3 regions of the Affinirhizobium pseudoryzae genome follow, and region 3 is predicted to be linked to each of the others. Evidence: predicted binding sites of a transcription regulator. Region 3 holds the regulator's gene; each other region holds the start of a gene.
What was found. The regulator LexA, encoded in region 3, represses DNA repair genes until DNA is damaged. The targets are predictions, from matches to a motif close to TGTTCNNNNTGTGTTCNG.

Region 1 (10,099 bases), 160 kb from region 3:
CGCCGTTCGGCAGGCACGGCGACACCGAGTTCGCCGGAGAGATATTTGCCCGTCAGCGATTTCGGATGGGCCATGACCTCCTTCGGCGTGCCGGCCGCGACCACCTGGCCGCCATGCACGCCAGCGGCCGGGCCGATATCGACGACGTAATCGGCGGTCAGGATCGCGTCCTCGTCGTGTTCGACCACCAGCACGGTATTGCCGATATCACGCAGGTGCTTCAGCGTGTCGAGGAGGCGCGCATTGTCGCGCTGGTGCAGGCCGATCGACGGTTCGTCCAGCACGTAGAGAACGCCGGTGAGGCCGGAGCCGATCTGCGAGGCAAGCCGGATGCGCTGGCTTTCGCCGCCCGAGAGCGTCCCCGAGGAACGCGAGAGGCTTAAGTAATCCAGGCCGACATCGTTGAGGAACCGCAGTCGGTCGCGGATCTCCTTCAGGATCCGCACGGCGATCTCGTTCTGCTTGGCCGTCAGTTTCTCGGGCAGCGCCTCGAACCAGTCGCGCGCCAGCCTGATCGACATTTCCGTCACTTCACCGATGTGCAGCCGGTCGATCTTCACCGCGAGCGCCTCCGGCTTCAGGCGGTAGCCGGCGCAGGCGGGGCAGGGGGCGGCAGACATATACCGCTCGATCTCCTCCCGCGCCCAGGCACTGTCGGTTTCCTTCCAGCGGCGCTCGAGGTTCGGCACGATGCCTTCGAAGGTTTTTGTCGTCTTGTAGGAGCGGGCGCCATCGACGTAGCTGAACTCGATCTTCTCCTCGGTCCCCTGCAGGATGGCCCGTTGTGCCTCCCTCGACAGTTTCGACCAGCGATCCGTCAGCTTGAAGCCAAAGACCTTGCCGAGCCCCTCCAGCGTCTGATTGTAGTAGGGCGATGTCGATTTGGCCCAGGGCGCAATCGCGCCATCCTTCAAGGTGCGCTCCGCCTCCGGCACGATGAGGTTCTCATCCACCTTCTGCTGGGCACCGAGACCGTCACAGGTTGGGCAGGCACCGAAGGGATTGTTGAACGAAAACAGCCGCGGCTCGATTTCCGGAATGGTGAAGCCGGAGACCGGGCAGGCGAATTTTTCCGAAAACAGAACCCGTTCATGGGTTTCGTTCAGCGACTTGTTGGCCGAACCGCCGGCTGCGGTTTCCTCCGGCGGCAGGGGCTTGTCGGCGAACTCCGCCACCGCCAGGCCATCCGCCAGCTTCAGGCAGGTCTCCAGGCTGTCCGCCAGTCGCGCGCCGATGTCATTGCGCACAACAACGCGGTCCACCACCACGTCGATATCGTGCTTGTATTTCTTGTCGAGGGCCGGCACGTCAGCGATCTCGTAGAACTGGCCGTCGACCTTGACGCGCTGGAAACCCTTTTTCATCAGGTCCGCCAGTTCCTTTTTATATTCGCCCTTTCGACCGCGCACCATCGGCGCCAGAATGTAGAGGCGGGTGCCGTCGCCGAAGGCGAGAACGCGATCGACCATCTGGCTGACCGTCTGGCTCTCGATTGGAAGGCCCGTCGCCGGCGAATGGGGCACGCCGACCCGCGCAAACAGCAGGCGCATATAGTCGTAGATTTCGGTGACGGTCCCGACCGTCGAGCGCGGGTTCTTCGACGTCGTCTTCTGTTCGATCGAGATCGCCGGTGACAGGCCGTCGATCTGGTCGACATCCGGCTTCTGCATCATTTCCAGAAACTGGCGCGCATAGGCCGAAAGGCTTTCGACATACCGTCTCTGGCCTTCCGCATAGATTGTATCGAAGGCGAGCGATGATTTGCCCGACCCGGACAGGCCGGTCATCACGATCAGGCTGTTGCGGGGCAGGTCGAGGTCGATGCCCTTCAGGTTGTGCTCGCGGGCGCCGCGGATGGAAATCGTCTTCAGTTCGCTCATCGTGGAAAAGGCTCTTTGGGAGGACAAGTCCTCTTATGTAGTGATCCCTCGGCGGCTGTCGAGCCGAGACTTGCCGCACATGCAGCTTTCGATTCGACTCCTACGTCCAAGGATGTTGACAGGATCATAGCGAAATACTAGAACAAATAAAGAACAAATTTGCTTGTGGATTAAGCCCGTATGGTTTCCTGCGGCCGGCGGGGATGGTTTACACTGGTCGCCACAAACCACTGAGAACAAACCAAGGCGAATGGCCGCGCGAGGCGGCAGACAGGGTGATGAAATGGCTGGCAGCGTCAATAAGGTGATTTTGGTCGGGAATGTCGGTGCGGACCCGGAAATCCGCCGCACGCAGGACGGCCGGCCGATCGCCAATCTGCGCATCGCGACGTCGGAAAGCTGGCGCGACCGCAACAGCGGCGAGCGTCGCGAAAAGACGGAGTGGCACAATGTCGTGGTCTTCAACGAAGGCCTCTGCAAGGTGGTCGAGCAATACATCAAGAAGGGCGCCAAGCTCTACATCGAAGGCGCGCTGCAGACCCGCAAGTGGCAGGATCAAAACGGCAATGATCGCTACACCACGGAAATCGTGCTGCAGGGCTTCAACTCGACGCTGACCATGCTCGATGGTCGTGGCGGCGGCGAGGGCCAGAGCGGCGGCAATGTCGGTTATGGCGGCGGTCGCAGCGGTGGCAATGCCGGTGGAGGGGATTTCGGCGGCGGTTATGACGATTATGATCGCGCGCCGGCAAGCTCCGGCCGTGGCGGCAGCCAGTCATCCGGCAGTGGCAGCGGTGGCTTTGCGCGTGATCTGGACGACGACATTCCGTTCTGAGGCTGAGACTGGATGGCGGAGAACGCCCCGGCTTCGGCTGGCGCGCGTTCTCCGATCCGGAACGTAGGCCTGATCAGACTGGTTTGTCAGGTCGGTTCTGTCGGCCGGTGTGAGGTGGAGGCCTCTGCCGGCCGTCTGTCTTCCAGCATGGCGACAAGGGCGTCCGACTGGGAGATGATGCCGGTGAGCTTGTTGCCGTCGCGAACGACCGGCAGGTCGTGCAGTCCGCCTTCGGCAAACAGGATGATGGCGTCGGCCACGGGCGTCTCGGGTCGCACGGTACGCACCGGCGTGGTCATAATGTCCTTTACCGTGTCGTTCGGCGCGCTGGTGCCGGCAAACGCCAGGCTGAGGCGTTGGATGATGCCGATGCGCGGTCGCCCCGCGACCCAGCGCGGCTTGTAGAGAAAATCGCTCTGGGTGACGATGCCGACGACTTCGGCCTGCTCGTTCGTCACCGGAAGCGCGCGAAAATGATGCCGGCGCATCAGCTCGTGCGCCTCCTTCAGCGGCGTGTCCGGCGCAACGGCCACGACATCCCGCGACATGATGCTGTCGCACGCCACATGGATGGCGCGCCGCCGATAGGAGCGCAGTTCCGTCCGTCGCAGGATGGTTTCAAGATCGCCGCGGTCGATATCGAGGAACTGGTCGTAGTCCTTCAGCACCTCGTCGAGATCGGTCGAGGTGAAGCCGATCCGGGCGGCGGCGGCGGGATCATCGGTCTCATGCCGCTTGAGGGCCGGCTGCAGGCGGTGCGGATAGGTGCCCTTTGTCAGTCGATGAAACAGCAGAGCGACCGCGAGCAGCAGAAGCGAATTGCCGAGCACGGGCCACAGCACAAAACCAAAACCGAGATCGCGGATGGCGACCCCGCCGGCAACCGCCGTCAGCGCCACGGCACCACCGGGCGGGTGCAGGCAGCGGCAGGCCGTCATGGCGGCAATGGCGAGCGACACCGCCACGCCGGCCGCCAGGGCCGGTTCCGGGATCAGAGAGGCGGCAATGACGCCGACGATCGCCGAAATGCCGTTGCCGCCGACGACCGACCAGGGCTGGGCCAGAGGGCTTGCCGGCACGGCAAACAGCAGCACGGCGGACGCGCCCATGGGGGCGATGATGGCCGGCAGCGGCAGACCCTGGCGGACGGCGACAAGGCCGACGAGCGCCGTGAGTGTGATGCCGATCAGCGCGCCGAGCGGCGCACGGATGCGCTGCCGCAGGCTGAGTGGTGCGGTGGCCGGCAGGAAACGGTGAAAATTCATGGTCATGCGGGCGAAGATCGTTTCGAAGGAGGGGACGCCGCGGCGTTGGCGGCGCTCGGTCTTAAGAACAGGTCGCGCAAACGGGTGCGGCAGCTTTGCGATTTAGAGCGCGAAGGCCGAACGGACACCATCCACGACGAACTGGACGGAGAGGGCGGCCAGCAGCACACCGAGCAGACGGGTCAGGATCGCGCGGCCGGTGACGCCAAGGATCCGGTCCAGCCGGTCGGCCACCAACAGCGCCGCCAGCACGATCGCCATGGTGACGACCAGCATGCCGATCAGAATGGCCCTGTCGAGCGGTGCGGCAAAGGAACCGGCGAGAAGGACCGTTGCCGAAATGGCGCCTGGCCCGGCAATCAGCGGCAGGGCCAGCGGAAACACGGCGATGTTCTGGATATGGTCGATGGTGATGGCCGCCTTGGAGGTCTCTTCCTTGCGGTCGTTGCGCTTCTGGAAGATCATCTCGAAGGCGATCCAGAAGAGAAGCAGGCCACCCGCAATGCGGAAGGCCCCCATGGAAATGCCGAGCACCGAGAGAATGCCGGCGCCGAAGAGCGCAAAGACGGTCAGGATCGCAAAGGCGATCAAGGTGCCGCGGAGAGCGACCTGCCGGCGCTGGGCGCGATCCAGCCCGGCGGTCAGGCCGAGGAAGATCGGGGCAAGGCCGGGCGGATCCAAGGTGACGAGGAGCGTCGTGAACGCGCTCATGATGCTGTCTGCGGTCGCCAATCCGGTATTCTCCCTGTTCCCGTGCTTGCCGAATGTCTCCGGCAAGGATAGACCACATTGCGTGAACAAACAGCTGTTGCCTGAGGCCCCCGAGGGGCGTTGTGTTGAAATGCCCTGCAAATGGCGCAAAAGCCTGTTCAAAACCATCGCGCAAATTGGCGTTCGCACAGCCGTTCCGCTATAAAGAAACAACTGATTCCGAACAGAGATCGTATCCGATTTGACTGAGCAGAGCACCCCCGGCGGCGGAAAGCTGCCTCCCGGCATCGAACCTATTTCCATCATGGAGGAGATGCAGCGCTCCTACCTCGATTACGCCATGAGCGTCATCGTAAGCCGTGCGCTGCCCGACGTGCGTGACGGTCTGAAGCCGGTTCATCGACGCATCCTCTACGGGATGAACGAACTCGGGCTGGACTGGAACAAGAAATACGTGAAGTCGGCACGTGTCACCGGTGACGTGATGGGTAAATACCATCCGCACGGCGATGCGGCGATCTATGATGCGCTCGCCCGCATGGCGCAGGACTGGTCGCTGCGCATGCCGCTGATCGACGGTCAGGGCAATTTCGGCTCCATCGACGGTGACCCGCCGGCCGCCCAGCGTTATACGGAATGCCGCCTGCAGAAGGTGGCGCATTCGCTGCTCGACGATCTCGACAAGGAAACCGTCGATTTCCGCGACAACTATGACGGCACGCTGTCCGAGCCGGTCGTGGTGCCCGCCAAGTTCCCGAACCTTCTGGTCAACGGCGCGGGCGGCATTGCCGTGGGCATGGCGACCAACATTCCGCCGCACAATCTCTCGGAAGTAATCGACGGCTGTATCGCGCTGATCGATAATCCGGCGATCGAACTGCCGGAGCTGATGCAGATCATTCCGGGGCCGGATTTCCCGACGGGTGCGCTCGTGCTCGGCCGGTCCGGCATCAAGTCGGCTTACGAGACGGGCCGCGGCTCGGTGATCATGCGCGGCCGTGCCCGCGTCGAGCCGATGCGCGGTGATCGCGAGCAGATCATCATCGATGAAGTTCCCTACCAGGTGAACAAGGCGACGATGATCGAAAAGATCGCCGAGCTGGTGCGCGAAAAGCGCATCGAGGGCATTTCCGATCTGCGCGATGAAAGCGACCGGCAGGGTTATCGGGTCGTGATCGAATTGAAGCGCGATGCCAATGCCGACGTCATCCTGAACCAGCTCTACCGTTACACGCCGCTGCAGACATCCTTCGGTTGCAACATGGTGGCGCTGAATGGCGGCAAGCCCGAACAGCTGACGCTGATCGACATGCTGAAGGCCTTTGTCAACTTCCGCGAAGAAGTCGTTAGCCGGCGTACGAAGTACCTGCTGCGCAAGGCGCGCGACCGTGCGCATGTCTTGGTCGGTCTTGCCATTTCGGTTGCCAATATCGATGAGGTGATCAACCTGATTCGCAGGGCTCCGGACCCGGCAACCGCCCGCGAACAGCTGATGGAACGCCGCTGGCCGGCGAAGGATGTGGAATCCCTTATCCGGCTCATCGATGACCCGCGTCACCGCATCAACGAAGACGGCACCTACAACCTTTCGGAAGAACAGGCCCGCGCCATTCTTGAATTGCGCCTGGCGCGCCTCACCGCGCTGGGTCGCGATGAAATCGCGGATGAGTTGAACAAGATCGGCGCCGAGATCAGCGATTACCTTGACATCCTGTCGTCGCGCCTGCGCATCCAGCAGATCGTCAAGGACGAGCTGATCGGCGTTCGCGACGAGTTCGGCACGCCGCGCCGCACCGAAATCATGGATGGCGGTCCGGACATGGACGATGAGGATCTCATCGCCCGCGAGGACATGGTCGTCACCGTGTCGCATCTCGGCTATATCAAGCGCGTGCCGCTCACCACCTACCGGGCGCAACGTCGCGGCGGCAAGGGCCGCTCCGGCATGGCAACGCGCGACGAGGATTTCGTCACGCGTCTGTTCGTCGCCAACACCCACACACCGGTTCTGTTCTTCTCCTCGCGTGGCATCGTCTACAAGGAAAAGGTCTGGCGCCTGCCGATCGGTACGCCGCAATCGCGTGGCAAGGCGCTCATCAACATGCTGCCGCTGGAACCCGGCGAACGCATCACCACGATCATGCCGCTGCCGGAGGACGAGGACAGCTGGGCCAATCTCGACGTGATGTTCTCGACGACGCGCGGCACCGTGCGCCGGAACAAGCTGTCGGACTTCATCCAGGTCAACCGCAACGGCAAGATTGCAATGAAGCTGGAGGAAGAGGGCGACGAGATCCTGTCGGTCGAGACCTGTTCGCCGCCGAATACGGACCTCAACCTGCCGGGCGACGACGTGCTTTTGACGACGGCGCTTGGCCAGTGCATCCGTTTCCCCGTCGAGGACGTGCGCGTCTTTGCCGGCCGCAATTCCATCGGCGTGCGGGGCATTACGCTCGCTGAAGGCGATCGCCTGATCTCCATGACCATTGTCGGCCATGTGGCGGCCGAGCCCTGGGAGCGTGCCGCCTACCTGAAGCGCTCGGCTGCCGAACGCCGTGCCGCGGGGGTCGATGAAGAGGATATCGCGCTTGTTGGCGAGGAAGTGACCGAAGAAGGTCAGCTGAGCGACGAACGCTACGAATATCTGAAGGCGCAGGAGGAGTTCGTCCTGACGATTTCCGAACGCGGCTTCGGCAAACGCTCCTCCTCCTACGATTTCCGTACCTCCGGTCGCGGCGGCAAGGGTATCCGCGCCACCGACACCTCGAAGACCAACGAGATCGGTGAACTGGTTGCCGCCTTCCCGGTCGAGGACAAGGACCAGTTGATGCTCGTCTCCAACGGCGGCCAGTTGATCCGCGTGCCGGTGGATGGAATCCGCATCGCCAGCCGTGCGACGAAGGGTGTGACGATCTTCTCGACGGCCAAGGACGAGAAAGTGGTCTCCGTGGAGCGCATCAGCGAACCGGAAGGTGACGAAGAAAACGGCGTATTGGCCGAAGAGATCACCGCGGAAACCGGTGACCTCGGCGAACCGGCACCGGGCGGCGAGACCGAATGAGAAATGGCGGGCGGGTGGCGTGATGTCACCGCCCGCTCTTCACATCAATATCCGTTCAGGTTTCTGAACGGGGTGAGGACAACAAAAAAGCCGGGCTGCATGACCCGGCTTTTTTGTTGGGAGGGTTGTCTTCGTCCTGGGAGGGGAAGTCAGAATGCACTGTGGCGTCGGGCAAAGTCGCGAAGATTTTCGCGCTCGCGACGGAGTTCTGTAATGGAGCTTGCCACGGATGCGACGAACATGGTGCTGATCAAACCGGTGAGCACAATCATGGCAAGGTACATGGCAGTAACTCCTGTCTCCGTGAGCTTTAGCCCTCAGTAATAGGGCTGCTCGTTATACTGACCCGTGAGCTGGGTATAATTGAAATGAGGCGCGTCAGACTTGCCCTGGTAGAGAGTGAAAGTAGCAGTCATCATGACGGCGATCATGGCTGTCCAGACAAGATTGATCATCGTAATCGTGTCCGGCATGGCCGTTTTCCTCTTGGCAAACATTTCCAAGTTCCTTCTTGTCTCTAGAACGCGTTCGATGCGAACATGTTCCGCACCAGTATGAACGGGCTTTAACCGTTTCCCTCTGAAGCCACCCTGAAAGCGCCGTTCATCTGGCGTTCAGGAATCTTTAAGGGTTTGCCTCAGGCCGGGTCCATCATCCATTCGATTGCGAAGGACACGAGCACGGCGGTGAGAACGAGAACGGCAAGCATCGTTGGTCTCCATCCGACCGGCCTTGGTTCTTCATCGCCTCTCGGCATCCGGTCAGTGATGGCACTAAAGCATTCCGGGTCTGAAACAGGCTTGAACGGGACATTCATCCGCGGTTCATCGCCACCGGTGCTTGCGAAGCCGGCTCCGGCGTGACACAAGGCCAAGGAATCGCCAGCCCGTATGCCCCAAGAGGTGACATGACGACCGCCTTCTATCCCGGCTCCTTCGACCCAATGACCAATGGACATCTGGACGTGTTGATCCAGGCGCTGAGCGTGGCCGATCGTCTGGTTGTCGGCATCGGCGTCCATCCGGGCAAGGTGCCGATGTTCACCTTCGAAGAACGGGCGGAGTTGATCCGCCGCGCGCTGGCGGAGGTCGTTCCGGAACGGATGGAGACGCTGACGGTTGTTTCCTTCGACAATCTGGTGATCCATGCCGCACGCGATCACGGCGCGAAAATCCTGATCCGCGGCCTGCGGGATGGCACGGATCTCGATTACGAAATGCAGATGGCGGGCATGAATGCGCAGATGGCGCCGGACATCCAGACGGTGTTCCTGCCTGCCGGCACCGCCTCGCGACCGATTACGGCCACATTGGTCCGGCAGATCGCCTCGATGGGCGGCGACGTGAGGGCCTTCGTGCCGAACGCCGTTCTTGATGCGCTGACACAGAAGCTGAAACGCTGACTGTTCTTCATTCCCAAACGGAGTTGTCCGATGAAATTGATGACCCTTGCCTTTGCCGGTGCGCTTGCCGCCGCCTCCTTCGTCTCGCAGGCGCTCGCCGCTGCCGATGACTTTCTCACCATCCAGCTGAAGGATGGCCCGGTGGTCGTGCAGCTGATGCCGGAGGTTGCGCCGAAGCACGTGGCACAGGTGAAGAAGCTGGCCGCTGAGGGCAAATACAACAATGTTGCCTTTCACCGCGTGATCGACGGCTTCATGGCCCAGACGGGCGATGTGCAGTACGGCAACATGGAGAAGGGTTTTGATGCCCGCCGCGCCGGCATGGGCGGTTCCGAACTGCCGGATATCCCGGCGGAGTTCTCGAAGGTGCCGTTCGAACGCGGCACGGTCGGCATGGCCCGCTCGCAGGACCCGAACTCGGCGAACTCGCAATTCTTCATCATGTTCGACAAGGGCTCGTTCCTCAACGGCCAGTACACCGTCATCGGCAAGGTCGTGTCCGGCATGGAAAATGTGGACAAGATCAAGCGTGGCCAGGGCGGCAATGGCGAAGTTTCCAATCCCGACCGGATGATCAAGGTTACCGTCGGGAAATAATGGGCGAACGCCCAAAACACCAAGGAGAGTGACATGGCCGAGATCAAGGATCCGGAAAACACCATCATCATGGAAACCACCAAGGGCAAGGTCGTCATCGCGCTGATGCCGGATCTCGCTCCCGGCCATGTGGCCCGCGTCAAGGAACTGGCCCGCGAAGGCGCCTATGACGGCGTGGTCTTCCACCGCGTGATTGCGGATTTCATGGCGCAGACGGGCGACGTGAAGTTCGGCAAGAAGGGTGGCGAAAGCTTCAACCCGGGCCGTGCCGGCATGGGCGGTTCCGACAAGCCGGACCTGAAGGCCGAATTCTCGGCCGTTCCGCACGTGCGCGGCACCTGCTCCATG
Region 2 (10,099 bases), 550 kb from region 3:
CTGGCCTGGGTCGATGCCTATCATGCGACGGTCTTCAAGAAGCTCTCGCCGCTGATCTCCGAACCCGATGTACAAGGCTGGCTGGAGCGGGCGACGCAGCCGCTCTGAGGCGGTTTCAGGCGAAAGGCAGGTGGCGCAGCAGCAGGGCTGCGCCCCAACCGGCTGCGATCAACAGCAGGCCGGGATGCTTGAGCCCGACCAGAAGGGCAACGATCATCGCGACCTTGACGTCCCAGCCGCCATCGAAGAAGGCGGGTGCGACGAGCGTGGTCAGGACGGCCGCCGGCACGGCGTTGAGCGCCGTTTCCATCCGCGGCGGAATGCGCGACATGCGGGTGACGAGCACGTAACCGGCAATACGGGTGACGTAGGTCGCAAGCCCCGCGGCAAAGATGATGAGCGTGGTGTGCAGATCCATCATGGCTGATCCTCGCTCCTTACCGCATTGGTCGGCGTGTCGCGGTGGAAGAGGATCGCCGCCAGCACGCCCGCCAGCGCGCCGATGCTGACATGCCAGGGCGAGCCGACGGTGTGGGCGGCGAGGATCGAGGCGGCGGCACTGACCGGCACGACCAGCAGGAAGAGCGGCCGTTTGCGGAAACCGAGCACCAGGCCGAGGAAATAGACCGGCAGCAGCACATCCATGCCAAGCGCCGTCGGATCGCCGATCAGGCTGCCGAAAGCCGCGCCCAGCGCCGACGCGGCGACCCAGATGACATAGATGGTGAGCGCCATGCCGAGGTAGAAGCGCGGCTCCAGTTCTCCCTGCTGGTCCACCCGGCGTGCGGATTCGGCAAACTGCGGATCGGTGAGGAAAAACAGGCTGACATAGCGGGTGATCGGCGAGAAATGCCGGATATGCGGGGCAAGGGCTGCCGAATAGAGGATGTGGCGGAAGTTGACGGCAAAGACCGACAGGATGATCAGCCAGGCGGGCACATGGCTGCCGAACATCTGCACGCCGACCAATTGGCTGGCGCCGGCAAAGATGATGCCGCTCATCAGGGTGGCATGAAGGGGTGTCACGCCTCCATCCACAGCCACGGCCCCGAACAGGAGGCCGAACGGGCTGGTCGAAAGGCCGATCACGAGCCCCTTGCGGGCGCCCTTCCAGGATATGGTGTCCAGCATGGGCTGTCCTTGTTCGGTGAACCCGGCTCGTAACGCCGCAGAGATGCGACCACAAGTCAGCAAAGCTGATGGAACGATGAGGGAAATTGAAACGGGCTCTGTCAGTCCGCCAGAATCTCGTCGCTATGGACAATCGCAACGCCTGCCTGACGCATCTCGGCGATCGCCGCCTTCACGCCGTCGGCCGCAATGCCGCGGCTGGCATCCTCGATGAATCGGACTTTTACGTCCGGCAGCATGGCGCGGGCATCCAGCGCCGAAAACTTGACGCAGTAATCGGTGGCAAGGCCGCAGACATCCAGTTCCGTCACCTGCTGGGCGCGCAGATAACCGGCAAGACCGGTGATGGCCGCCTGGTCGTTGTCGCGGAAAGCGGAATAGCTGTCGACGGCGGGGTTCTCGCCCTTCTGCTGGATATAGTCGAAGGCGTTCGTGTTGAGATCGGCGTGGAAGTCTGCGTCCGGCGTGCCCTGCACACAATGATCCGGCCACATCACCTGCGGCTGGCCGGAGAGCGTGCCCATGTCGAAGGGTTTGGCGCCGGCATGCTGCGAGGCGAAGCTGCCGTGATTGGCCGGGTGCCAGTCCTGCGAGGCGGTGATCAGGTCATAGGCGCCGTCCTCGATCAGCCGGTTGATGATCGTCACGATCGTGTCCCCCTCCGGCACCGGCAGGTTGCCGCCCGGGCAAAAACCGTTCTGGACATCGATGATCAGCAGGGCCTTCATGGTTGTCTCCAATTCTCCACTTGAGCACCATGCCAAGCAGGACGCGCGCAATCAAGCCGCCGTTGCCGCTGCGCGTCATCCTCCTCGCATCAGGCAAACTATTCCGGCAATCGCCGGTAACATTGGTAAGGCATGCTTCGAAGTGGAGGGCATGGCGACCTATCTTCGGCTCAGTCCTTTCAGGAGATTTCATCATGGCTTTTGCACAGACTTCGCCCGCCGGGCGGGCGTCGAACCTTCCGCCACTCGGTGCGCCCGGCCTGGTCGCGCTGGTGGTGCTGGTCGTCGGCACACTTTGGCTTGGCGCTGCGTATGGAACCGCGCAAGGCGCGCTCTTCCTCATCGGCGGCGGTCTCGGGATTGCGCTTTATCACGCCGCCTTCGGTTTCACCTCCGCCTGGCGGGTGTTCATCGCCGAGGGCAGGGGGCGCGGCCTGCGCGTCCAGATGCTGCTGCTCGCGCTCGCGGTCATCCTGTTTTTCCCCGCGCTCTCCAGTGGAACGCTGTTCGGCCATGAGGTGCGCGGCAATATCTCTCCGGCCGGTATTGGCGTGATTGCCGGCGCCTTCATGTTCGGCATCGGCATGCAGCTTGGTGGCGGTTGCGCGTCTGGCACGCTGTTTACCGCCGGCGGCGGCAATGCGCGCATGCTGGTGACGCTGTTCTTTTTCATCGTCGGGTCGCTCTTCGGCACGATCCACTTCGACTGGTGGGCAAGCCTGCCATCGCTCAAGCCCGTCTCGCTCTACCAGCCGTTCGGTGCGCTCGGCGGCATTGCGGTCTCGCTCCTCATCTTCGCCGCTATCGCCGCGCTGACCATCTATGTCGAACGCCGCCGGCATGGCAGCCTTGAGCAGGAGGCGCCATCACCCCGTCAGGGCCTGCAGCGCTACCTGCGTGGCCCCTGGCCGCTGGTGGCGGGTGCCATTGCGCTCGTCACCCTCAACTTTCTGACGCTCGCCATTGCCGGCCGCCCCTGGGGTATCACTTCGGCCTTCGCGCTCTGGGGGGCGAAGGGCGCGCAACTCATCGGCATCGACCCGACGCAGTGGGCCTACTGGCAGACGCTGGGCAATGCCAAGGCGCTGGCGGCCAGCGTGTTCGCCGACATCACCTCCGTCATGGATTTCGGCATCATTGCCGGGGCCATGCTGGCGGCGGCGCTGGCGGGGCGGTTCGCACCCTCCTTCGACATTCCGCTACGCTCGGTGCTGGCGGCGGTCGCGGGCGGCCTGCTCCTTGGTTATGGCGCCCGTATTGCCTATGGCTGCAACATCGGCGCCTATTTCTCCGGCATCGCCTCGGGGAGCCTGCACGGTTATCTCTGGGCGGTCGCGGCCTTTGCCGGCAACGTCATCGGCGTGCGTCTGAGGCCCTGGTTCTTCTTCGAACGCAGCGTGCCGCGCCGGGCGGATGGCTGAAAAAGCCCTCAAATTGACAAAAGTGAAGCGAAGCTGCGGCATTTTCGACATCCTGCCGCGGCTTTGCCGCATTCACATTAAAGTTTAGCCCCATCGAACATATATCGCGTGAAAGGGACACACAGGGGCGCTTGTAAACACATTGGTTACCATAATCCGTCATTGTTTCAGCTTGTCAGCACACGAAGCTCGCTCTGTTCAGCGGGCGGTGAAGTGGTGCCGACAGCAGAGTTCCGGTCCGTTCGTGCCGGGTGTTTGTATGACGGGTAAAGGGTAACGCGTATCATGGCATTGGCTTTTGCAGCGGCGCAGGCCGCATCTCCATCCCGCCGCCCATCCGTTTCCCGATCGAAACCCCCGTTGCAGTCCGGGCTCCTCAAGGCGACCGCTGCGCTCGGGTTGACCCTTGCCGTTGGTGGCTGGATGATCGGCGCCCTTGCCACCGTGCAGAGTGTCGCCTCGGTCAAGCCGCACGGATTTTCCTACGACCTGCGTGCATCGCTCGATCTGAAGCCGATCCTGGCACCGATGTCCGCTGAACAGCGGGCGCTGAAGATCGCCAAGTTCTCCCGCCTCTCGACACTGGCCGCGCCGAAGGGCGCGCGCCTGGAGGGGGCACATCTCGCGCATCTCGAAGCCCAGCGCCCGTCGGAAAGCACCGTCAAGGATACGCTGTCGCTCGCCTTCGCCCGTGAGCAGGCGGAAAAGCAATTTGCGGCACTCGCCGAAAAGCGGCCGGCGGATTCCGAAGTGAAGGGCGTGCTGGCCGCCGCCCTGCAGGATACGGTTCTGGTGGCGCCGCCGAGCGAGACCGCCTGGGACGCCAATCCGCCCGGCAATGCCGATGATGGCCAGGTGGAGGTTGCCGACCTGCAGAGCCCGGCGGAACTGGCCGTGGCCGAAGCAACCGGACCCATCGAAGACAACAGCCTGCCCATGGCCGGGCCGCTTCCGGTCGGACGTCCGCCGGCAAACGCACTGGCCATGGCAATCGCCCCGTCTGCCGCAAAACCGGCAGCCCGTGCGCCGGTCGTCGCAGCGGACGAAGACGAGGAAGAGGCGCCGAAGGCGCTCGCCTTCGCCAAGCCGGAAAACCCGATGAAGAGCACGGCACGCTCCGTTCCGTGGCCGGATCAGGGCACCAAGATCGCCGTCTACGACATCACGGCGGGCAAGGTCTACATGCCGAGCGGTGCCGTCCTGGAAGCCCATTCCGGCATCGGCCCGATGCGCGACAACCCGAAATTCACCCATGTGAAGATGCGCGGACCGACACCGCCCGGCACCTATAAGCTGTCGATGCGCGAAAAGCCGTTTCACGGGGTTGCCGCCATCCGCCTGACGCCGACCGATGGCATTGCGCCCCTCGGCCGCACAGGGCTTCTGGCGCATACCTACCTGCTGCGCAGCGCGCCCGGCGATTCGCACGGCTGCGTCGCGTTTGCCCAGTACGACAAGTTCCTGAAGGCCTATCAGCGCGGTGAAGTCACCCACATGATCATCGTGCCGCGGCATGACGGATCGATCCCGATGGCGGCGCTGCGCAAGATCAACCCGCGCGCCAGCACGTCGTCCAACGTCGCGGCAACGCCGGTTTCGTCGGACGGCGACAACCGCCGTACGCTGATGGATTATCTGAAGAACGACGGCTGAGGTGCTGCCTCAGCCGAGCAGGTCCTCGGCGATCCGCAGGAAGATGCGCGAACCGATCTCAATCAGCGCATCCGGGAAGTCATAATCGGGATTGTGCAGGGCCGGGTGGTTTTCGCCGGAGCCTAAAAAGAACATCGCGGATTTCGAGACCGTGCCGAATCGGCCGAAATCCTCCGAGGCGCGAAACGCCTTGCCGTCCTCGAACGGCAATTCTTCCGCCGCGATCGCCCGGCGGATCATGGCGGCGGCCTCCGCATCATTGCGGCAATGGCCGAACTCATCGTGATAACGGAACGTGACGCCGAGGCCATGCGCCTCCGCCGCCTCGCGCGCCAAGCCCTCGGCCTTCTCCTTGAGTGCCGCCATCTGATCGTCGGACACGGTGCGCAAGGTCACCCAGATCTCGCCGTCGCCCGGTGCAATCCCGAAGGCCGCTTCGCCGATCGTGACATGGGTGACGGTCGCGAGCGTCAGGTCGCCGTCGTCGAGTGTACCCTTTGCCAGTGTGGCAAAGGCTGGAATGAGGGCGGCAATCGCGGGGCCGGGCGAAATCCCGGTCTCCGGCATCGAGGCATGCGCCGTCTTGCCGGTCAGACGGATCATCAAGCCGGAGGAGGCACAGTTCGCCGGTCCGTCCTTGATCCAGCTTCTGCCGAGCGCAATGCCCGGCATGTTGTGCCACGCAAAGGAAAAATCCGGCGTCAGCGGCTTGAACTTGGCATCCGCGAGCACGGCCGCCGCGCCCGCGCCGTTTTCCTCCGCCGGCTGGAACAGCAGCACCACGCGGCCGCGTGCCGGACGTTTGCGCTGGAAGGCGAGGGCGAGGGCGCCGAGCGTTGCCATATGCCCGTCATGGCCGCACATATGCCCCTTGCCCGCGATCCGCGACCGATAGGGCAGGTCGGAGATTTCGGCGATGGGCAGCCCATCGAGTTCGGCGCGGAACATGACGGTCGGACCCGGCGCGTGGCCGCTGAACACCGCCGCAACCCCGGTGCCGCCAAGGCCGGTGACGATCATATCCGGCTCTGTCGTCTCCAGGAAACGCACGACCTCCGCCGCCGTCTGATGCTCCTCGCCGGAGACCTCCGGCATCGTGTGGAGATGGCGGCGCCAGGAGGTGAGGTCGGCGAGATCGGAGGCGGTGAGGGTCATCCGACTTTCTCCACAAACCCGTCCAGCACGCGTTTTTGCCCCGCGCGGTCGAAATCGATGGTCAGCTTGTTGCCTTCCACGGTCACCACATTGCCATTGCCGAACTTGATGTGGAACACGCGGTCGCCGACCGCGAACTTCGACGGCTGGTCGGCGACGGACTTGGCGATGAGTTCTCCCTCGATCGTCTTCGTGCGCGGTCCGCTTTCGCCGTAGCCGATGCGCTCCACCGCGTGGCCGGAGCGGCTGCCCCAGTTGTCGCGCGTCGCATCGCTTTTGTTGGCCTGGGCGCGTTTCCAGCCGGGCGTCGAATAGGAATTGGCAAAGGGATCGGCCTTGTCGAAGCGCGATTGGCCGTAACCGCCGCGGCCATAGCCGCCATATCCGCTGTCGGCTTCTGCCACATCGACATGGGCCGGCGGCAGTTCGTCGAGGAAGCGCGAGGGCATGGTGGATTGCCAGAGGCCGTGGATGCGCCGGTTGGAGACGAACCAGATATGGCAGCGGCGTTTGGCGCGTGTGAGGCCGACATAGGCGAGGCGGCGTTCTTCCTCCAGCCCGGAGCGGCCACCTTCGTCGAGCGCCCGCTGGTGCGGAAACAGGCCTTCCTCCCAGCCGGGCAGGAAGACGGTATCGAACTCCAGCCCCTTGGCCGAATGCAGCGTCATGATTGAGACGGCATCCATCTCCTCGTTCTGCTCGGCATCCATGACCAGCGAGACGTGTTCGAGGAAGCCGCGCAGGCTCTCGAAGGCCTCCATCGAGCGGATGAGTTCCTTCAGGTTTTCGAGCCTTCCCGGTGCTTCCGCCGACTTGTCGTTCTTCCACATGTCGGTGTAACCCGACTCGTCGAGGATCTGCTCGGCCAGCTCCGTATGGGGCGTTGTTTCAAGCAGTTCCGACCAGCGCTTGAAACTTTGAATCACGTCGAACAGCGCCTTGCGCGCTTTCGGTTTCAGTTCGTCGGTCTCGATCATGTCGCTGGCAGCCGCCAGCATCGGAATGTCGCGGGCGCGGGCGTAATCATGCAGCGCGCGCACCGTCGTGTCGCCCAGGCCACGCTTCGGCGTGTTGACGATCCGCTCGAAGGCAAGATCGTCCGCCGGCTGGCAGACCATGCGGAAATAGGCCATCGCATCGCGGATTTCGAGTCGCTCGTAGAAGCGCGGGCCGCCGATGACGCGGTAATTCAGGCCAAGCGTGACGAACCGGTCTTCGAATTCGCGCATCTGGAAGGAAGCACGCACCAGGATCGCCATGTCGTTCAGATTGTGCTTCTTGCCGGAGGCATCGCCGCGCTGCAGCTGCTCGATCGTTTCACCGACGGCGCGCGCCTCTTCTTCCGAGTCCCAGGCGGCGTGCACCACCACCTTTTCGTCGTCCGGTTCGGAGCGTTCGGTGAACAGCGTCTTGCCGAGCCGTCCTTCGTTATGGGCGATCAGATGGCCGGCGGCGCCGAGGATGTGTTCGGTGGAGCGGTAGTTGCGCTCCAGCCGGATGACCTTGGCGCCCGGAAAATCCTTTTCGAAGCGCAGGATGTTGTCGACTTCCGCGCCGCGCCAGCCATAGATCGACTGGTCGTCGTCGCCGACGCAGCAGACGTTCTGGGCGACATCCTTCGGCCGCTGGGCAAGCAGCCTCAGCCACATATATTGAGCGGTGTTGGTGTCCTGGTACTCGTCCACCAGGATATAACGGAAGCGCTGGTGGTATTCCTTCAGGATATCCGGGTTGCGGCGGAAAAGATCGATCGGATGCAGCAAAAGGTCGCCGAAATCGCAGGCGTTCAGCGTCTTCAGCCGCGCCTGGTAGGCGGCGTAGAGCTCGCGGCCTTTGCCATTGCCGAAGGCGCGGGCATCGCCCTCCGGAATGTCCTTCGGTGTCAGGCCCTTGTTCTTCCAGCCGTCGATCATGCCGGCAAACTGGCGGGCCGGCCAGCGTTTGTCGTCGAGGCCTTCCGCCTGGATCAGCTGCTTGACGAGGCGGATGACGTCGTCGGTGTCGAGAATGGTGAAATCGGAGCGCAGGCCGGCCAGTTCCGCATGCCGGCGCAGCAGTTTCACGCCGATCGAGTGGAAGGTGCCGAGCCAGGGCATGCCTTCGACCGCACCGCCGACGAGGACGCCGATGCGCTCCTTCATCTCGCGCGCCGCCTTGTTGGTGAAGGTCACGGCCAGGATCTGGCTCGGGAAGGCGCGGCCGGTGGCGAGGATATGGGCGATGCGGGTGGTCAGAACCCGTGTCTTGCCGGTGCCGGCGCCGGCGAGCACCAGAACGGGACCGTCAAGGCTTTCCACCGCTTCGCGCTGTTCCGGGTTGAGGCCGGAGAGATAGTCCGGTGCCCGGTTCTGGTCGCGGGCGGCCATGGCGCGCGCGGCAATGCCAAGGCCGCCGGTGGCCGGCGGTTGCGGGGCAGGGGACTGGCCGGGCTTGTGGCGCGGGGCGTGATCCGGCTCTTCATCGAAGAACGGAATGTCATCGAAACTGTTCGTCATCAGGCCAATCTAATGATTCCGGAAGAACATGGCCATAGAGCATGTTCTGGTTTTATTCCAGCATGCGTCCGCAAGAGGCGCAAAATACGGCAGAACCAGCCGATCAAGCGGCAGGATTAAGGCCGCTAACGATGATTTCACGCCAGCGTGATGGTTTTCAGATTACAATTCGGCAAGGTTGCTCATCCAAGCATTGCCGAACAACCGTAGAGACATGATACTTCGCCCGAAAATTGTTCTCCCCTCGGAGTTGTGAATGCGAATCTGGAAGCAAGTGCTCCTCAGTCTTGCCGTGCTGTTTGCCGGTCTCTGTCTCTGGCTGTTCGTTCGGCCTGATGCGGCATCCACGCTTGTCAGGGTCGGGGTGCCGCAGTCGCTCATTTCGATGATCCAGCCTGGCGCAGGGGAGAGTGCCGGCAATAACCGTTCTGCGCAAAGCGGTGCGGGTCAGGGGGCACAGGGTGCCGGGCAAGGGAACGGCCCGCGGGCCGGTCAGGGAACGGGCCCCGGCAGCGGTGCACCGCGTGGCGCGCTTGTGGTGGTCGAGGCGGCCGATATGGGAACGGTCAACGACCGGCTGGCGGCGATCGGCGACGGCCGGGCGATCCAGACGGTTGTTGTCATGCCGCAGGTCAGCGGTACCATCACCGAAATCAACGTGTCCTCCGGCCAGCGGGTCAAGAAGGGCGACGTGCTGGCCCGGCTCGACAATGACGAGCAACTGATCGAGCGCGACAAGGCGCAGGTGGCATTGCGCAGCGCCCAGGAGAAATCGCAGTCCTACAAGAACCTGCAGAGCGTCCCGCGCCTTGACGTGCTGGACGCGCAGATTGCCGAGGAATCGGCGAAGCTTGCGCTCTCCACTGCTGAACTCAACCTGCGCCGGCGCGATATCGTGGCGCCGATCGATGGTGTCGCCGGCATCGTGGCCGTCAATGTGGGCGACAATGTCACCACGCAGACGAGCGTCGTGACGCTGGATGACCGCTCGAAGATCCTGGTGGACTTCTGGGCGCCGGAGCGGTTCGTTGCGCAGTTGCAGCCCGGCCAGCCGGTTGAGGCGCATGCGGTCAGCCGTCCCGGCGATTCCTGCAACGGCGAGATCGAATCGATCGACAACCGCGTCGATTCGGCCAGCCGCACCATTCGTGTGCGGGCGAAGATCGACAATGCCAAGGACCTGTTACGCGCGGGCATGTCCTTCAACGTTACCATGCGGTTTTCCGGTGAACCCTATCCGGCGGTCGATCCGCTTGCCGTCCAGTGGGACGCGGAAGGCGCCTATGTCTGGAAGGTGGCGAACGAAAAGGCCGAGAAGGTGCGCGTGCGCATCATCCAGCGGAATTCCGACCGGGTCCTCGTCGATGCCGCGCTGAACGCGGACGACATGATCGTGATCGAGGGCCTGCAACGGGTACGCCAGGGCCAGCCGGTGCGGATCCAGGGGGCGCCTGCGCCGAAGGTGGCGGAGGCGGCGCGCACATGAGCGAGAACACCGAGATTTCCACCGACAAAG
Region 3 (10,099 bases):
AACCAGTTCATGAAAATCACGATCGCGCGCAGTCTCATTTTATTTGGCTGTCTCGTGGGAGCAGGCCTGGCAACGTCAGTCGGGATCCAGAACAGCGCGTTCGAACGCCTGAGGGTCAACGGCCCGGTCTACCAGCAGATCATCTACGGAAAAGACCTGGTGGCGGACATTCTTCCGCCGCCGCTTTTTCTTGTCGAAGCGTATCTGTTGGCGACGGAAGGCGCCTATCATCCGCAATCGGCCCAGGAAAATCTTCAGAAAATTGCCGAACTGAAGAAAAGTTACGACGAACGCAAGACCTACTGGCCCGGAACGGATCTCGCCGACGATCTGAAGAACCAGCTTGCACGGTCCGTCGAGCCCACATCGGAGACCTTCTGGCAGATCATCGCCGGCCCCTATTCGGCTGCGGTACGATCCGGCGATGCCGGCCAGATGCGCGATGCCGTGACCGCCCTGCAAAGCGCTTTCCAGAAGCACCAGGAGGAAGTCGTCAAGCTTGTCGGCAGCGCCAATACTTTTCTTGCCGCGGCAGAAAAACAGGCTGCAAGCGAAACGACCTGGCTGACCACCGTGTCGCTGCTTGCCGCCATCGGCGCTGCAAGCGTGCTCGTCCTCGGTCTGTTTGCCATGCACCGGCGCGCCATCCGCCCGCTGACTGGCATGCGCGACTATATGAGCATTCTGGCCAAGGGCGACTATACCCAACCTGTGCCATACCACGACCGGGGCGACGAAATCGGCGAGATGTCCGGTGCTGTCACCGTCTTCCGCGAAAACGCACTGGAGCGCATTGCGGCCCGCAAACGCCAGGAGGACGAACGGGAGCGTGTGCTTCTGGCAGAACGGGCGGACATGGCACGCCGCAGCGCCGACGATGCCGAACGGGCGCGTGTCATCGAGACACTCAGTACCGGCCTCGCGCGGCTGTCACGCGGCGACTTGACCACGCGGATCCAGCAGCCCTTCTCCCCCGATTACGAGCAACTGCGCGCGCAATTCAACAGCAGCCTGCAGGCGCTGGAACAGACCCTCTCCTACATTTCCGACACCATGGGCGCCGTGCGCGCCGGTGTCTCCAGCATTGCCGGCGGCACGAACGAGTTGTCGCAAAGAACCGAAACGCAGGCCGCGTCACTGGAAGAAGCCGCATCCGCACTTGCCGAGGTGACGGCGACCATCAAGACCACGGTCGACCACGCCCGCACCGCCAATGTTCGGATGGAGGAAACGAAACAGGGTGCTGAACAGTCAACCAGCATCGTGCAGGAAGCCGTTTCCGCCATGTCGAAAATCGAGGAATCCTCGGCACAGATCCGCCAGATCATCAGCGTGATCGACGAGATCGCCTTCCAGACGAATCTTCTGGCGCTGAATGCCGGTGTCGAGGCCGCAAGAGCCGGTGAAGCCGGCAAGGGTTTTGCGGTCGTTGCTCAGGAGGTGCGCGAACTGGCCGGACGCTCCTCCAGTGCCGCCAAGGAAATCCGTCAGCTGATCGCCACCTCGACCACCCAGGTGGAAACGGGCGTGACACTCGTCAACCGGACGGGCGAAACACTGGGGGTAATCGAAAACCAGATGCTGGCGGTCTCACAGCTGATCGAAACGATCGTTGGCCTGGCCAGCGAGCAATCCAGCGCACTTGCCGAAATCAGCCAGGCCGTCAACGACATGGACCAGGTGACGCAGCGGAACGCCGCCATGGCCGAAGAGGCGAACGCCTCCTGCCAGGACCTCGCCGAACATGCGCAGGACCTCGCCCGCCAGATGGCGCGTTTCGAGATCGGTCAGACACAGACCGCAAAGGCGCAGCACGCCGGCGCGCCTTATCGTCTGGCCTCCTGACCCCGATCGCAAAGCTCCAGGGACAGCCGATCCGCCCCCGGAGCTTCAACCGCATCTCAGGCCGCCTTGGAAACGGCGTCCAGCGCCATCAGCTTTTCCAGCAAACGTTCGAGATCGCTGAGACGCACCATGTTCGGTCCATCGGACGGTGCGTTGTCCGGATCATCATGGGCTTCGATGAAAAGACCGGCCACACCGACGGCAACCGCCGCACGCGCGAGCGTCTCGACAAAACGGCGCTCGCCACCGGTCGATCCACCCTGACCACCCGGCTGCTGCACCGAATGGGTCGCGTCAAAGATCACCGGTGCGCCGAGGCCCGCCATGATCGGCAAAGACCGCATGTCGGAGACCAGCGTGTTGTAACCGAAGGAGGCTCCGCGCTCGCACAGGAGCACGTTCGGATTGCCGCTGTCGGTAAATTTGGCCAGCACGTTCTTCATGTCCCAGGGCGCCAGGAACTGGCCCTTTTTCACGTTGATGACGCGACCGGTCTTGGCGGCCGCCACCAGAAGATCCGTCTGCCGGCACAGGAAGGCCGGGATCTGCAGGATATCCACCGTCTCGGACACCAGGGCGCACTGTTCTTCCGTGTGGATATCGGTGAGCACCGGAAAGCCGAATTCCTTCTTCAGATCAACGAAGATCTCCATCGCCTTGTCGAGACCGATGCCGCGCTTGCCCGATAAGGACGTGCGGTTCGCCTTGTCGAAAGACGATTTGTAGACGAGCCCGATGCCAAGCCTGTCGCAGATCTCCTTGATCGCACCCGCCATCATGAAGGCGTGCTCGCGGCTCTCCATCTGGCAGGGACCGCAGATCAGCGAGAAGGGCGCGCTGTTGGAAAACACGACACGAGAGGACCCCTCGCCGACCGAGACTTCCGAATTGGCTTTCACTGACATCTGCTTCACTCCTTAAGACCCTCAACCACACCTGCAACGCGCACCGCCCTTGCCACGGGGCCGGCCCTTGCCGCACGGGCCGCCAGCCCCGGTGCTTGTGGGACGCTGATTAGCAGCGCAGCGATCCGCTGTCACCCAACAGATCGGAGGGGACCGCGGCACAGACCGGCGAGCACCGACGCCGCGCAAAAAGACGCTTCCGAAAAGCCGCCCCGGGATGCACGCCCTCTGCTGTGCGAATCGCGTAGCTTCGTCATCCCGGCAACGACTGGCCATCGCTTCCGCAAGACTGCTTTGTGGCAACACGTTCTCTTTACGGGAAGAAAAATCGAGCTATTCCCGCCGTTGATGCATGCTTCAACAGATTTTAAGCACTTGCAGAACACATATGGAACATATAGTGTCTGTTCTGGATTTGTTTCCATCAGGATCGTCGCCATGCTCACACGCAAACAGCAGGAACTTCTTCTGTTCATTCACGAACGCATGAAGGAGTCCGGGGTGCCCCCCTCTTTTGATGAAATGAAGGATGCGCTGGATCTGGCGTCGAAGTCCGGCATCCACCGGCTGATTACGGCGCTGGAGGAACGCGGCTTCATCCGACGGCTGCCGAACCGGGCGCGCGCACTCGAAGTGATCAAGCTGCCGGAAGCCTATACACCGGCGCCGCAACCCCGGCGCGGCTTCTCCCCGAGTGTCATCGAAGGCAGTCTCGGCAAAGCTCCGCCGGCAAAACCCAACCTTACGGCCGTGGCCGAGGACAGCGCTTCTTCCGCTGCCGTCCCGGTGATGGGACGGATTGCTGCCGGCGTGCCGATTTCCGCCATCCAGAACACCACGCACGAAATCAGCGTTCCGCTCGAAATGCTGGGTCCTGGCGAACATTATGCGCTGGAGGTGAAGGGCGATTCGATGATCGAGGCCGGCATCCTGGACGGCGACACCGTGATCATCCGCAATGGCAGCACGGCGGTTGCCGGTGACATCGTCGTGGCGCTGGTCGATGACGAAGAAGCCACGCTAAAGCGGTTCCGCCGCAAGGGAGCGTCGATTGCGCTCGAGGCTGCCAATCCGGCCTATGAGACGCGCATCTTCTCCTCCGACCGGGTCAAGGTGCAGGGCAAGCTCGTCGGGCTTATCCGCCGTTACCACTGATGAGCCGCGCAAGGTGCGGCGGGATCTGGTTGTCGTTCCGGCCCGTCCGCCAGGAATAGGCCCGGTGCTGATGCCACGGGCGCGACTCGTCGGTAAAAGACGCCGTGAGGACCCAGGCGGTCTGGTCGCGGCTTGCGCCTGGCGCTTCGGGAAATGACAGTTGCAATGCACCGGTTCGGCGCAGGTGTTCCCCGGTGATGAGAAGCGCGCCGGACCGGCAGGCGGTGAGCCGCGTCGATGTGGCAACCACCAGATCGGCCTCGTCGCAGGCAGGACCGATGTAGCGGGAATCCTGCAGGACCATGATCCTGATGTGGTGTTCTGTGACGGCGGTGCAGGCGAGCGACGGGACACAGTGAAATCCGCGGCTGGTGTGCGCTGAAAATTGCCGGGCAAAGGCCTGGCGGGCGGTTCGCAACTCGGCGTCCGTCAAGGGTGGCCGTCGCGGGGGTGGTCCATCGGTCACGGTGGCTTTAACGGCAGTGGATCCCGCTGGCTCGGGGGCCTCTTCCGGTTCCGGGCGTGCGGCGGTGGATGTCTGCGGCGGGATGGTCTCTCCGATCCCATGCGCACTTTGCCACTGCCGATACAGGAAATCGGACGGGCGTGGCCGGTTTACATAGGCCTTGTCATTCTGCAGCAAGGCCAGAAGCGTGCCGTCCTCCGAAATCAGCAGATCAGGTATTCTTTGCGTCTGGCTCAGCCAGTCCACCAGAAGAGCCATGGCAATCAGCACCACGCCGAGCAGGCGCAATGCCGTTCTGGACAGAACGATCAGGATGAAGCCGGCCGATGCGAGCGGCAGGAAAAGAGCGTGCTTCACACCGAAGGAAACCTCTCCGTTCCAGGCGGCAACGGTGTGGGCAATTCTGATCACCCACTCCAGTGCAAGCCCCATCACCGCGAAAAACGGCGCGTCGAGACCGAAGGGCATGGCAATCATTCCGGCCAGTGCCGCCGGCATGATGACGAACGAAATCAGCGGCATGGCGGCCAGATTGGCCACCAGGCCATAGGTGGTGAGTTGATGGAAATGCGCGATGGTGAAGATCGCGGTTGACGCCCCGCCGATCAGTGAGGTGAAAAAGGTACCGGCCAACAGCAGCCATACCCACTTGGCCCCACTCCAAATCAACGGCTGGGCGCGCATGGCGGCCCCCCCTGCCCCATTTTCGCGCTCGCGTGATGTCCACGCGGTATAACCGGCCACCAGCGCTGCGGTTGCGGCAAACGACATCTGGAAACTCGGCCCCATCACCGCGGAGGGTGACTTGATGAGGATGAAGAGCGCGGCGAGTGCCAGATTGTGCAGGCTGATCGACGGTCGGTCGGCGAGCACGGCAAGCAGCATGATCGCCATCATCACATAGGCACGTTCGGCAGAAACACCAAAGCCGGAAATGAGGTAGTAGAAACTCACCAGCAGAAGGGCACCGGCGGCGGCGATCTTCTTGATCGGCAGCGCATGGGCGATGCGCGGGAAAAGCGCGAGCCCGGTGCGCAGCCCGACGAAACAGATGCCTGCCGCGAGCGCCATGTTGAGGCCGGAGATCGCAACGATATGCGCAAGTCCGGACAGGCGCAGTGCCTCCAGCGTCTCCCGGCTGATCGCCCGCCTCTCGTCGGTGACAATGGCCGCTGCAAAGGCACCGGCATCTCCGGGTACCGTCGCGCGAATGCGATCGCCGATCATGCCGCGCAGGGCAAACACCGCCATCTTGAGGTGATCGATGGTGCCAAGATCCGGCTTGGCGGCAGAAACCTCGGCTTTGCCGTAGAGATAACCGATGGCGCCGATGCCGTCGAAGAAGGACGAGAAGCCAAAATCCGTCAGCCCCGGCAGGGCCGGGCCAGAGGGAGGCGACAGGCGCACCCGTCCTGCAAACCGTGCCCCTGGCGCAAATGGCGCGACCGCACTGCGCACCGAGATCGCGACCCGCTCCACCGGGCGGGCCAGCCTCGGTTTCTCCGTTGCCTCCACCCTGATGATGTAGCGCCACCGATTGTCGCCGGCGGCCTCGCGCCGCTCGATGAGACCCTTGATCTGGGTCGTGACGGCGCTGTCGAGCAGGACCGTTTGCGAGAAACGTGTCTCCAGCGCAGCGAGCGCCATGCCGGTAATGAACAGCACGACGGCCATGACCGCCGATGCTGCAAGCCGCTGGCCTGAGGCGCCGAGAACAATCCGGACAGCAAGGAGGGGCACCAGCAGACCGAAAAGAGCCGGGGGCGGATCCTGCGGCAGGCTCAACCACACGACAATCCCCGCCCCCAGCAGAACCGGCACCAAAAGGAACAGCCGGCCATGCGCGACCTCATCCTGGATGGCCCGGGAAAACGCCGTCGAAAGAGGCTCGCCCCGGACGCCAAGGACCGCTAGCCCGGCAGTTAAGCGGGCCGGCAGGGCGCGCCGCCTCGGAGGTCCGGAGGGGAGAAGCGGATCGGCAAAAACAGGCGCAAGCGCCCTCTCCTGCTCCCGTTCCGTGGCCCGGGTGCGTTCAAATGATTCTGTCGCTCGATATGCCTCTGGCGACAATTCGAACCCCCGTTGAAATTGCCGCATCACCTTTAACTGATCGACAACCTGCGCCTGTTTATGTCGCAGGGTCAATTCCGTTTCGCCGCTTCGCCGGCCGAATAAGGCATTGGATCGATTTAAAGCAGGCCATTGCCGCCGAATTCGGCATGCGCCTCAGCCTGGAGACGTTTTCGGACCAGATTTCGCGCTGCACAATTAGCCATCAGGAGTGCTTGGCAGCTCGCATCAGATCATATAGCAAGTTCATACGCTTCATTTCTCGGCGCATTTTGCGCCATTCCGACCATCGGAGGATCAGCATGACGGAAACAAGCGCACATCTTGGATTGGGAGACAGCAAAGTCGATCTTCCGGTTCGGAAAGGGACGATCGGTCCCGACGTGATCGACATCGGCTCGCTCTACAAACAGACCGGCGCCTTCACCTATGACCCGGGCTTCACGTCGACGGCGTCGTGTGAATCAAAGATCACCTTCATCGATGGCGATGAGGGCGTTCTCCTCCATCGCGGTTATCCGATCGAGCAGCTCGCCGAACACGGTGACTTCCTCGAAACCTGCTATCTGCTGCTCTACGGCGAACTGCCGACGGCTGCGCAGAAGAAGGATTTCGACTACCGCGTGACGCACCACACCATGGTGCACGAGCAGATGAGTCGCTTCTTCACCGGCTTCCGTCGCGATGCGCATCCGATGGCCGTCATGGTCGGCACGGTCGGCGCGTTGTCGGCCTTCTACCACGACTCGACCGACATCACCGATCCGCACCAGCGCATGGTCGCCTCGCTGCGGATGATCGCCAAGATGCCGACGATCGCCGCGATGGCCTACAAGTACCACATCGGCCAGCCCTTCGTTTACCCGAAGAACGACCTGGACTACTCGGCAAACTTCCTGCGCATGTGCTTTGCCGTGCCGTGCGAAGAATACCAGGTCAACCCGGTTCTGGCGCGCGCGATGGATCGCATCTTCATCCTGCATGCCGATCACGAGCAGAACGCCTCAACCTCGACCGTGCGTCTCGCCGGTTCTTCGGGCGCCAACCCGTTCGCCTGCATCGCGGCTGGCATTGCCTGCCTCTGGGGCCCGGCTCACGGCGGCGCCAACGAGGCGGCTCTCAACATGCTGATGGAAATCGGCACGCCGGACCGTATTCCGGAATACATCGCCCGCGCCAAGGACAAGAACGATCCGTTCCGCCTGATGGGCTTTGGTCACCGCGTCTACAAGAACTACGATCCGCGCGCCAAGATCATGCAGAAGACGACGCATGAGGTGCTGGGCGAACTCGGCCACAAGGACGACCCGCTGCTGCAGGTTGCCATGGAACTGGAAAAGATCGCGCTGACGGACGACTACTTCGTCGAGAAGAAGCTCTATCCGAACATCGACTTCTATTCCGGCATCACGCTGAAGGCGATGGGCTTCCCGACGACCATGTTCACCGTGCTCTTCGCGCTCGCCCGCACCGTCGGCTGGATTGCCCAGTGGGCCGAAATGATCGAAGATCCGCAGCAGCGTATCGGTCGTCCGCGCCAGCTTTACACCGGCGAACCGAAGCGCGATTACCTGCCGATCTCCAAGCGTTGATCGCAGGACACCAATTTCTGAAAAGGCCCGCTTCGCGCGGGCCTTTTTTTGTTCTCAGATGAAATCGGAGACACGGCATCGATGCCGGCGCCTGGAAAGACGCGCCTCAGATGCGTCCTTTTTCCGCCAGGAGTTCAAGCACCAGCCTTGCTGCCTCTTCGCCCGGCGGAACGGATGTGGAAAGCCTATCCCACACCTCGGCGAAACCCGCCAGCATGGCCTCTCGCTGCGGGGTGTCGGACGACAGGCATTCCGCCCATCGCACCAGATAACCGGGCCGCACCAATTCGTTGATATGTTCGGGGATCACCGGTCGGTCCGCAATCAGATTGGGCAGCGCCGCCGACCAGACCTTGATCCTGTTGGCCATCAGGCGGATCAAAAGGTCCGCCTTGTAGATGGAGACCGTCGGAACGCCGCAGAGCGCAAGTTCAAGCGTGACGGTACCGGAGGCGGCAATCGCCATGTCGGCGGTTGCAAAGGCATCCCATTTGTCTGTCGTCGTTGCGGTCAGTTGCGGTTTTACGGACCAGTCGGAGAGCAACGCCTCCACCAGCGCCCTCTGGCGGGGAACGGTGGGGAGCAGGAAACGGGTGCCGGGATTGCGCTCCAGCATCAGTTCGGCAGTCTGCTTGAGCGCTGGCATCAGCGCCTTGATCTCAGTCGATCGCGACCCGGGCAGCAACAGGATCGTCCTGTTCTCCGCTGTCGTCGGGCGGGCCTGGCGCCGCGCGCGGACCGCAAGCACGTTGACATCCGCCGTCAGACGATGCCCGACGAATTCCGTTCTTGGCCCGTCCAGCCGGCGCATGGCCGCCGGTTCGAACGGAAGCAGCGCCAGCACCAGATCGACATAGGCAAGCATGTTCTTCGCCCGGTATTCCTTCCAGGCCCACACGCTCGGGCAGACATAATCGACCACCGGAAGATCCGGCATCGCAAGGCGCACGCGCTTGGCAACACGATGGGTGAAATCGGGGCTATCGATGATCAGAAGCAGATCGGGCCGCGCGGCGATGATCGCATCGCCGGCCTGGCGGAGCCGGCGCAGCAAATGCGGCAGGCGCTTCAGAACCTGTGTCACGCCCATGATCGACAGTTCGGAGAAATCAAAGAGGCTTTGAAGCCCTTCCGCCTGCAGGCCTTCTCCGCCAACGCCGACAAGTTCGATCGGGCCCGGATAGATCCGCTTGAATGCGGCGATCAGATCGGCGCCCAGAAGGTCGCCTGAAACTTCGCCGGCAACCACGGCGATTTTCAACGGGCGAAGGCTCATCGCAGACCACTCCCTCGGATGCCCTGGTCAATGCCACAGACAAACAGACCGTTGCGTTCCGCCAGCGCAATCATGTCCGCGCGATCGACCACCAGGGCATGCCCGGCTTCAACCGCGATACCCGCAAGTCCAGCCGCGATGGCGCTTTGGACCGTGGACGGACCGATGGTCGGCAGATCGGCGCGCACGTCTTGCTGCGGCTTGCAGAGCTTGACCAGCACGCCGCGACGCTTCTTCGAAATCCGGCCGGCTGCCCGCAGGTTGGCGACACGCTCCAGCATGGCATCCGTCCCTTCGACGCCTTCCAGCGCCACAATGCGGCCGCCGACACAGACGGCCCCCTGACCGACATCCAGCTGACCCAAAAGACGCGCAGCCTCGGCGGCCGTCTCGATGTCGCGCATGTCTTCGCTGGCGGGTGGCGTTGCGGTCAGATGTCCGGTCTCGGCGAGCAGGCCCGGCACGATCTCCTGCACGCCAACAACCCGGCATCCCATGCTTTCGAACAGTCCGATGACCATCTGCAACACGGTGTCGTCGCCGCCGGCCAGCAGGGTGCGGATCACATGCGGAATCTTGAGGATGGAGCGGAAGGTCGGATGAATGTCGCGCCATTCCGGCCGGCGCTTGACCCCGCCGGACAAGACGACACGCCGCACACCTTTGTGGCGGAGCACCTGCTGGATGCCGGCGAAATCACCGACCCCGGTCACCATATGATCAAAGGAGGAGAAATCGCGATCGGCCTCGTGCCGCAGGGCAATCACCACCGGGTCATCGCCTGCAGCTC

Region 1: uvrA (excinuclease ABC subunit UvrA) is a predicted target of LexA. The motif match lies at 2,019-2,036, and genes of this name have one in related genera.
Region 2: G6N78_RS12305 (ATP-dependent helicase) is a predicted target of LexA. The motif match lies at 8,626-8,643, and genes of this name have one in related genera.

Annotation. Positions count from the first base shown of each region.
Region 1 covers NZ_CP049241.1:2,930,941-2,941,039, forward strand. The annotation lists gene uvrA (excinuclease ABC subunit UvrA) at 1-1,880, opposite strand, end outside; gene G6N78_RS14120 (single-stranded DNA-binding protein) at 2,164-2,715, shown strand; gene G6N78_RS14125 (HPP family protein) at 2,802-3,986, opposite strand; gene G6N78_RS14130 (MarC family protein) at 4,083-4,712, opposite strand; gene gyrA (DNA gyrase subunit A) at 4,933-7,752, shown strand; gene G6N78_RS25955 (hypothetical protein) at 7,902-8,036, opposite strand; gene G6N78_RS14140 (hypothetical protein) at 8,070-8,225, opposite strand; gene coaD (pantetheine-phosphate adenylyltransferase) at 8,660-9,154, shown strand; gene G6N78_RS14150 (peptidylprolyl isomerase) at 9,185-9,751, shown strand; gene G6N78_RS14155 (peptidylprolyl isomerase) at 9,785-10,099, shown strand, end outside.
Region 2 covers NZ_CP049241.1:2,536,526-2,546,624, forward strand. The annotation lists gene G6N78_RS12270 (aminopeptidase P family protein) at 1-108, shown strand, start outside; gene G6N78_RS12275 (AzlD family protein) at 116-421, opposite strand; gene G6N78_RS12280 (AzlC family ABC transporter permease) at 418-1,131, opposite strand; gene pncA (bifunctional nicotinamidase/pyrazinamidase) at 1,233-1,859, opposite strand; gene G6N78_RS12290 (YeeE/YedE family protein) at 2,054-3,280, shown strand; gene G6N78_RS12295 (DUF2778 domain-containing protein) at 3,641-4,933, shown strand; gene G6N78_RS12300 (amidohydrolase) at 4,943-6,088, opposite strand; gene G6N78_RS12305 (ATP-dependent helicase) at 6,085-8,583, opposite strand; gene G6N78_RS12310 (efflux RND transporter periplasmic adaptor subunit) at 8,840-10,069, shown strand; gene G6N78_RS12315 (efflux RND transporter permease subunit) at 10,066-10,099, shown strand, end outside.
Region 3 covers NZ_CP049241.1:3,091,365-3,101,463, forward strand. The annotation lists gene G6N78_RS14965 (methyl-accepting chemotaxis protein) at 10-1,845, shown strand; gene kdsA (3-deoxy-8-phosphooctulonate synthase) at 1,902-2,750, opposite strand; gene lexA (transcriptional repressor LexA) at 3,189-3,905, shown strand; gene G6N78_RS14980 (ComEC/Rec2 family competence protein) at 3,886-6,162, opposite strand; gene gltA (citrate synthase) at 6,744-8,033, shown strand; gene lpxB (lipid-A-disaccharide synthase) at 8,140-9,309, opposite strand; gene G6N78_RS14995 (LpxI family protein) at 9,306-10,099, opposite strand, start outside.